2 linked regions of the Tistrella bauzanensis genome follow. The protein of the gene in region 1 interacts with the protein of each later gene in a pairwise test. Links are inferred from orthologs where the notes say so. Each region holds a gene or a part of one and is shown in the gene's direction. Other genes may lie near its edges.

Region 1 (4,833 bases):
GGCGGTGCTGGCGGGGCTGGGATTCAATCCGTTCATCGGGCGTTGATCGCGTCCATGGTTGCGTGAGATCAGTCCTCGATCATGATGCGCGGCGGCTCGCGATGGGCCTTGGCGATGCTGTCGACCACGCCGGCGGCGATGGCGTGATAGGGGGCAGCCGCCTCGCTGTCGGGGGCAACCGCGACCACGGGGCGCCCCTCATCCGACATGATCCGCACGTCGAGGTCGAGCGGCACGGCCCCCAGAAATGGCAGGCCCAGCTTCAGCGCCTCGTCGCGGGCACCGCCATGACCGAAGATGTCGGAGCGGCCACCGCAATGCGGGCAGGTGAACCAGCTCATATTCTCCACCAGCCCCAGGATCGGCACCTCGACCCGGCGGAACATGGCAAGGCCCTTGCGCGCATCCAGCAGGGCGATGTCCTGCGGCGTCGAGACGATCACGGCGCCGGCGAGCGGCACGCGCTGGGCGATGGAGAGCTGAACGTCGCCGGTGCCGGGCGGCATGTCGAGCACCAGGATATCGAGCGGCGCCCAGTCGGTTTCGCGCAGGAACTGGTCGAGCGCGCCCTGAACCATCGGCCCGCGCCAGATAAGCGGCGTGTCTTCCTCGACCATCAGGCCGATCGACATGGCCTTCAGGCCCCAGCCGATCTTGGGGGTGATCCGCTTGCCATCGGGGCTGTCGGGGCGCCCGGACAGGCCCAGCATTCGCGGGATCGATGGACCGTAGACATCGGCATCCAGCAATCCCACCTTCAGGCCGCGGGCCTGAAGCGCCAGCGCCAGATTGACCGCCAGTGTCGACTTGCCGACACCGCCCTTGCCCGAGGCGACCGCGATGACCGCTTTCACGCCGGGCAGGGTGGGGGCCGCGGGTCGTGGCCGGGCAGCGCCCGGGGCTGCCCCCTCAGGGGCAGAGGCACGGCGCTGGGCAGGGCCGCGTTCGGCCGTCAGCACCGCCGAGGCGCGCTTGACACCGCGCACGGATGCGGCGGCGGCTTCAACCGCCCGACGCAGCGGCTCGGTGGCGCCGGCCCGTTCGGGCGTGGTCTCGACCATGATCCGCGCGACGCCATCTTCGACGGCGACACCCGATATCCGGCCCGATGCGACCACGTCGCGACCGCGTTCCGGATCGGCTATCCCGGCGAGCGCTGACAGAATCTGATCGCGAACGGTCCGTGACATGGTTGAAAACTCCGGGTTCATTGCGATATAGCCCGTGGATCGGGCATTTGGACGACCGATGCCGGGGCGGTCCGATATGGAGCGGCCGGCACCGGTGGACACCGTCGGGAAACCGGCGGGGCTGGCCGAAAGGCTGCCGGTGGCAGTGATATAAGCGCAACGACGCGCCATGTACCATATGGTCTGGCATCATATGGTGAGGTGCGACGGTGTGGCACCATGTGGTGTCGGGCCCCGGCCGCGCAAGCGGCGGGCCGTGCCGATATCTCGACACCGGCCGATGATGGGGCCATGCGGCTGTGGTATCGCATGGGTTCGAGACGCCGGCGGCGGTGCGACCGATGGTCGCAAACAACCGTCCGTCGCGCGACGGGTTCGACCACGACAGGAAGCGGGGATCAATCGAGCATGCCGTGGAACACGCCGGGCGGTGGACAGGGAGGCGGTCCTCAGGGGCCATGGGGGCGCGGGCCCAGCGGGCCGCAGCCGCCAGACCTGGATGAACTGCTGCGCAAGAGCCAGGAACGCATGCGCCGCGTGCTGCCGGGCGGAGGTGGCGCCGGCAGCGGGCGTCTGATCGCCGTGGTCGCGGCGGTCGGTCTGGCCATCTGGCTGGGCACCGGGTTCTATCGCGTGCAGCCCGACGAGCAGGGCGTCGAACTGGTGTTCGGCCGCTGGGTCAACACCACGACACCGGGCCTGCACTATAACTGGCCGACCCCGATCGGCGAGGTCTACAAGCCCGCGGTCACCAAGGTGAACCGGGTGGAGATCGGCTATCGGTCGGGCACCGATTTCGGGCGCGCCGCCGGCGTGCGCGAGGTCAATGCCGAAAGCCTGATGCTGACCGGCGACGAGAACATCATCGATATCGACGTGACGGTGTTCTGGCGGATCAAGGATGCCGGCGCCTATCTGTTCGAGATCCAGCGCCCCGACACCACCATCAAATCGGTGGCGGAAAGCGCTATGCGTGAAACGGTCGGCCAGACGCCATTGCAGTTCGTGCTGACCGAGGGCCGCGCGCGGATCGAGCAGCAGACCCGCGAGTTGATGCAGTCGGTGCTGGACACCTACAAATCCGGCGTCGAGGTCACCCAGGTGCAGTTGCAGAAGGTCGACCCGCCGCAGCAGGTCATCGATGCCTTCCGCGACGTCCAGGCGGCCCGCGCCGATCAGGAGCGGGCGCAGAACGAGGCGGAAGCCTATCGTAACGGCATTCTGCCCCGCGCCCGCGGTGAAGCGGAACGGCTGGTGCAGGAAGCCCAGGCCTATCGCGAGCAGGTGGTGGCGGATGCCGAAGGCTCGGCCGATCGCTTCACCTCGATCCTGACCGCCTATAACAACGCCAAGGACATCACTGCCCGCCGTCTGTATCTGGAGACGATGGAAGAGGTGCTCGGCGGCATGAGCAAGATCATCATCGAGCCGGGTGTGTCGGGCAATGGCGCGGGTGGCGGCCAGTCGGTCGTGCCGTATCTGCCGCTCGACCGCCTGATCCGCGAGCCGCAGCCCGCCGCACGCGACGGGGCCGAGGCCGCAGGGACGTCGGGCTATTCCAGCCCGGCGGCGCCGGCATCGGCGCCGGTGCCCAACAGCAACCAGCCGCGTTGAGCGAGGAGACGACGAGATGAGGAAAGGTCTTCTCACCATCGCCGGCATCGCTGCGGTGGCTGTTGCCATCGTCGGCATCTCGGCGAGCTATGTGGTTCACCAGACCGAACAGGCCCTGGTCCTGCAGCTTGGTGAGCCGCGCAAGGTGGTCAAGGAACCGGGGCTGCATTTCAAGCTGCCCTTCATCCAGAACGTGGTGTTCTATGACAACCGCGTGCTGGATTTCGACGCCGACGTGCAGGAACTGATCGCCTCCGACCAGAAGCGGCTGGTGGTCGACAGCTTCGCCCGCTTCCGCATCGTCGATCCGCTGCGCTTCTATCAGGCGGTGGGATCGGAAGCGGTGGTGCGCGCCCGTCTGGACAGCATCGTGAATGCCAGCCTGCGTAACGTGCTGGGCTCGGTGCCGCTGTCATCCGTGCTGACCAGCCAGCGTGCCGAACTGATGGCCCAGACCGCCCAGATCGTGAATGGCGAGGCCAAAAGCTTCGGCATCGAGGTGCTGGACGTGCGCATGCGCCGCGTGGACCTGCCGGAAGCCAACAGCCAGGCGATCTTCAGCCGGATGCGCACCGAGCGTGAACGCGAGGCGACCGAACTGCGTGCCCAGGGCGCCGAGCTTGCCCAGCGCATCCGGTCGCGGGCCGATCGCGAGCGGACCGTGCTTCTGGCCGAGGCCCGCCGGGAAGCCCAGATCGCCCGCGGTGAAGGCGACGCGACCGCCAGTAAGATCTTTGCCGACAGCTTCGGCCAGGATGCGGCGTTCTTCGACTTCTATCGCAGTCTGCAGGCCTATCGGGCGGCGTTGGGCAATTCCGACACCACCATGCTGTTGAGCCCGAATGGCGAGTTCTTCCGCTATTTCGGATCGGACGGCACGCTGAACCTGCCGGGTGGCAATGGCGCGGCGCCCGCTGCCTTGGCGCCCGCTCCGGCCGGCTGATCGCCCATCCGTCCGGATCAATGGATAACGGCCGCCCGGCCAGACCGGGCGGCCGTTTCCATGTCCTGACGCCCCTGTGGTGGAGCCGGTCAGATCACCGGGTTGGGCATCTCGCGGTGCACGGCATCGATTGCGTCGAGCAGATCGGCGGGCAGATCGAGACCGGCAGCGGCCAGAATGGCATCCAACTGGTGATCGGCCGAGACCCCGGGCAGGGCCGAGGTGACACCCGGCCGGCCGGCGGTCCAGGCAACGGCCATGGTGGTGGGGTCCAGACCGAACTCATGGGCCAGCGCCACATAGCGGCCGGCGGCGGCGAGGGCGCGCGGGTGTAGATAGCGGCCGGCGAAGCGGGGCGGGAAGGTGTAGAGCCGCGAGGCCGGCGGCGCGTCCTGGCCGGTGCCGTATTTTCCGGTCAGCAGTCCCATGGCGAGCGGCGAGAAGGCGAGCATGCCGACGCCCTCGTTCCGGCAGACCTCCATCATGCCGTCGTCATAGACCCGCTTCAGCATGTGATAGACGTTCTGGACCGACACCACGGCGGCGGTGCCTTGTGCCTCGGCGGTGGCGGCCAGCCGGGTCAGGCCCCAGGGGGTTTCGTTGCTGACCCCCGCATAGCGGATCTTGCCCGCCTGGACCAGCCGGTCCAGGGCATCAAGCTGTTCGGCCATCGGCACGACACGGTCGGGCCAGTGGGTCTGGTAGAGATCGACGACATCGGTGCCAAGCCGGCGCAGGCTGGCCTCCACCGCCCGTTCGATGTGGAAGCGGTCGATCGCCGACAGGCCGCCGCGCATATGGGCGGTGATGCCGGTGAGCGGCCCCTCGCCCGGGCCATTGACCTTGGTGGCGACGATCACCCGGTCGCGCGGGACGGTCTTGAGAAAGGCGCCGAGGATGCGTTCGCTGGCGCCCTGGGTCTCGGGCGTCTGGGGAACCGCGTACATTTCGGCGGTGTCGAACAGATTGACCCCGGCGTCGAAGGCGCGGGACATGATCCGCACGGCCTCGGCCTCGGGCACCTGGCCGCCGAAGGTCATGGTTCCCAGGGATATTTCGGACACGAGCAGGCCACTTCGGCCCAGT
Region 2 (3,929 bases), on another replicon or contig:
GAGCGGCAACATGCCGCAAGGCGGCCGGACCCTTGGCGGCTGTCGCATCGTCTGGGGCGGCGGCCGGGTGACGGTGCTGCGTGAACCGGCGGCGGTGGCGGCACCCGTACCGGTCGTCGCGGGTGAGAGAACTGGCTGGGACGGGCGTTTCGTCGTGCAGGTGCCGAATACCGATGCAGTCGGCGACGGCAGGACTGCGGCACCCTTGACCCTTGGGGCGATGGGCACGTCGCTGGCCATGCGGCTGGGGCTGATGGCCCCGGCTGCCGCCCGCAGGCTGCGGAACGAGGTGCCTGGACGTGCAATCGCATCCTTGCCGGTGCTTCGGCGACTTGACGTGCCCGTCGCATTCCCCCACTTAACAGGGAGCATCCGCGGGGAGGCTGCGGCTGACCACACCCTTGCCCATCCGCACACCCTTGCCCAACCGACCTTCCGGGCATGGTTCGCGCCATCCCGTCCGTTCGACGGTGACGGCGTCTTCTGGACGATGGCGGGCGAACATTCGGCAGGAAAGAGACCTCGGTCGTGAACAATGTTAAGAACCTCGCGCTCTGGGTGATCATCGCCCTGCTGCTGGTGGCTCTGTTCAATCTGTTCCAGAGCCCCCAGAGTCAGGGTCCGTCGCGCCAGGTCGCGTATTCGGACTTCCTCAACGCCGTGCAGGAAGGCCGCGTCACCGACGTGACCATCCAGGGCGACACGATCCGCGGTCATTTCAATGACGGCAGCGGGGTCGAATTCCGCACGGTCGCCCCGCCGAACGATAACGGCATGGTCGACCGGCTGCGCGAAGGCAATGTCCGCATCAATGTGGCACCGGCCGAGGACAATGTGCCCTCGCTGTTCGGGATTCTGATCTCGTGGTTCCCGATGCTGCTGCTGATCGGCGTGTGGATCTTCTTCATGCGTCAGATGCAGGGCGGCGGCGGAAAGGCGATGGGCTTCGGCAAGTCCAAGGCCCGTCTGCTGACCGAGAAATCGGGGCGCGTGACTTTTGAGGACGTCGCCGGTATCGACGAGGCGAAGGACGAACTCCACGAGATCGTCGAATTCCTGAAGTCGCCGCAGAAGTTCCAGCGGCTGGGCGGCCGCATTCCCAAGGGCGTGCTGCTTGTGGGCCCTCCGGGTACCGGCAAGACGCTTCTGGCGCGGGCGATCGCCGGCGAGGCGAACGTTCCCTTCTTCTCGATCTCGGGTTCCGATTTCGTCGAGATGTTCGTGGGTGTCGGCGCCAGCCGTGTCCGCGACATGTTCGAACAGGGCAAGAAGAACGCCCCCTGCCTGATCTTCATCGACGAGATCGACGCGGTCGGTCGCCATCGCGGCGCCGGCCTCGGCGGTGGTAATGACGAACGCGAGCAGACCCTGAACCAGTTGCTGGTCGAAATGGACGGCTTCGAGGCGAATGAGGGCGTGATCATCATCGCCGCCACCAACCGCCCCGACGTGCTGGACCCGGCCCTGCTGCGTCCGGGCCGCTTCGACCGGCAGGTCGTTGTGCCGAACCCCGACGTGTCGGGCCGTGAGAAGATCCTGTCGGTGCACATGCGCAAGGTGCCGATCGGCCCTGATGTGAATGCCCGGGTCATCGCCCGCGCGACACCCGGCTTCTCGGGTGCCGACCTGGCCAATCTGGTCAACGAGGCAGCCCTGCTGGCCGCGCGCCGCAACAAGCGCGTGGTCGGTATGGCGGAATTCGAGGACGCCAAGGACAAGGTGATGATGGGGGCCGAGCGCCGCTCGATCGCGATGAGCGAGGACGAGAAGCGCCTGACCGCCTATCACGAGGGCGGCCACGCCATCGTCGCCATGCACTGCCCGGCATCCGACCCGATCCACAAGGCGACCATCATCCCGCGCGGTCGTGCACTGGGCATGGTGATGCGGCTGCCGGAGCGGGACCGTCTGTCGGTGTCGCGCGAGAAGCTGGAAGCGGATCTGGCGGTCGCCATGGGTGGCCGGCTGGCTGAAGAGATCATCTTCGGCCATGACAAGGTCACCAGTGGCGCGTCGTCGGATATCCAGATGGCGACCAAGCTGGCCAAGAACATGGTCACCCAGTGGGGCATGAGCGACAAGCTGGGCCCGCTGAATTATGGCGAGGGCGACAACGAGCCCTTCGTCGGCTATGCGGTGACCCAGTCGCGCGGCACATCCGAGGCGACGGCCAATGTCATCGACCAGGAAGTGCGGCGGATCGTCGAGGAAGCCTATGACCGGGCGCGCACCATCCTGACCGATTACCGCGACCAGCTGGAGCGGGTCGCCCAGGCGCTGCTGGAATATGAAACCCTGTCGGGTGACGAGTTGAAGGCGATCGCCGCAGGCGAAACCATCAAGCGGCACCGCCCCGACGACATGGGCGATGGCGGCACCGCGCCGGCATCCGATCCGCGGCCGCCCAGGGCCTCGGTGCCGACGGCGGGCGGCGATGACGGGCTGCGACCCAGCCCGCAGCCGGGCGCCTGATCCGGCAGGACGGCCATCCGGCAGGACGGGCGGCTGCTCGCTTGGCCGATAGCCGTCTGACGATCATGGGGCCGGTGTCGACAGATACCGGCTCCGCACCGCCGACCGACAGCCAGGGACTGCTGACTTGCCCGCTGACCTGTCCACATCCATCGCGGCCGCATCGTCTGATGCGGCCGCGATGTCATATGTCGAGACCCGCATCCGTGACGCCGATGCGGGTCTTCGAGTGTATGTCCGCCCGATCGGGTTCGTGCCGGCCCGCACCGCCGGCGTCGGCGCGGCGCCCCGCGCGGCGTTGAGGCGGGCGCCGGTCGCGGGGTTCCGCTGCCTTGCCGGCGGCTGGCTGGCCTTTGGGGTGGTCGAGATCATCTGGCGGGCCGGACGGGGCGCCGGCGCGGCCGACCGGGTGGGCCGGGCGGTGATGCCGATCGAGGATGCCCTGCGTCTGGCCGACCGCTTGACCGCTCTGCCGGCGGGCCGGCGACTGGCCCGGCGCTTGCGGGCGCTGGAGGTGCCGCGCCAGAGGTTTGCCGGACTGGATATGCGCGGCCGGCCGCAGGTGATGGCGATCGTCAACGTCACGCCCGACAGCTTCTCGGATGGCGGCGATGCCTTCGCACCGGTCGACGCGGCGGCGGCGGTGCGCCGGGCGCTGGAGGATGGCGCCGATCTTGTGGATCTTGGCGCCGAAACCACCCGTCCGGGTGCGGCCGCCGTCGACCCGGCGGAAGAGATCCATCGCCTGGAGCCGGCACTGACGGCGGCGGCGGAACTGGGGGCGGTGGTGTCCGTCGACACCCGCAAGGCGGTGGTGATGCGCCATGCCGCGCGCCGTGGCGCTGCGATCGTCAACGACGTCAGCGGCTTCACCTATGATCCGGGGGCGGCCGATGCCGTGGCCGCCGCCGGGCTTGCCGCCGTGGTCATGCATATGCGTGGCACGCCGGCCGACATGCAGTCTCTGGCGGTCTATGACGATGTGGTTCTGGACGTCTTCGACGAGTTGGAAGACCGGCTGGCGCTGATGGATGAGGCCGGGGTGCCGCAGGGCGATGTGGCGATCGATCCGGGCATCGGCTTTGCCAAGACGGTGGACCAGAACCTTGCCTTGCTGCATAACCTGTCGATCTTCCATGGGCTTGGCCGGCCGCTTCTGATCGGCGTGTCGCGCAAGAGCTTCATCGGGCGCGTGGCCGGCATCGACCAGCCGAAGGCACGGGTGCCGGGGTCGCTGGCAGCAGCGCTGGCCGCGGTGGCCCAGGGCGCGCAGATCGTGAGGGTGCATGACGTGGCTGAAACGGCTCAGGCATTGGTGGTCGACGCGGCCATCGCCCGCGGCCGGGCGCCGGCGGGTTGACCCGCTGCCACCGCCTGTCCGGATGACGCCGCCGAAAGGGCCATGCTTCGGCGCCAGTTTCGCGCATACCCCGGACGAGGACCACGACCCCGATGCG

What was found.
Region 2: the proteins of hflK (region 1) and ftsH interact in binary tests that used the Escherichia coli proteins (3 or more experiments, as listed by UniProt). The link is inferred for Tistrella bauzanensis from one-to-one orthologs.

Annotation. Positions count from the first base shown.
Region 1 is NZ_BMDZ01000017.1:48,532-53,364, forward strand. The notes cover bases 729-3,701. They hold hflK (FtsH protease activity modulator HflK), read left to right. Parts: upstream 729-1,598; coding sequence 1,599-2,804; downstream 2,805-3,701. Other genes in these bases: IEW15_RS09300 (Mrp/NBP35 family ATP-binding protein), read right to left, coding at 729-1,190; hflC (protease modulator HflC), read left to right, coding at 2,821-3,701. Also shown: IEW15_RS09295 (hypothetical protein), read left to right, coding at 1-46; more of IEW15_RS09300, read right to left, coding at 69-728; more of hflC, read left to right, coding at 3,702-3,747; IEW15_RS09315 (aldo/keto reductase), read right to left, coding at 3,837-4,833.
Region 2 is NZ_BMDZ01000005.1:54,111-58,039, reverse strand. The notes cover bases 1-3,000. They hold ftsH (ATP-dependent zinc metalloprotease FtsH), read left to right. Parts: upstream 1-528; coding sequence 529-2,472; downstream 2,473-3,000. Other genes in these bases: folP (dihydropteroate synthase), read left to right, coding at 2,654-3,000; tilS (tRNA lysidine(34) synthetase TilS), read left to right, coding at 1-532. In the rest of the region: more of folP, read left to right, coding at 3,001-3,832. UniProt on the Escherichia coli protein: Acts as a processive, ATP-dependent zinc metallopeptidase for both cytoplasmic and membrane proteins. Plays a role in the quality control of integral membrane proteins.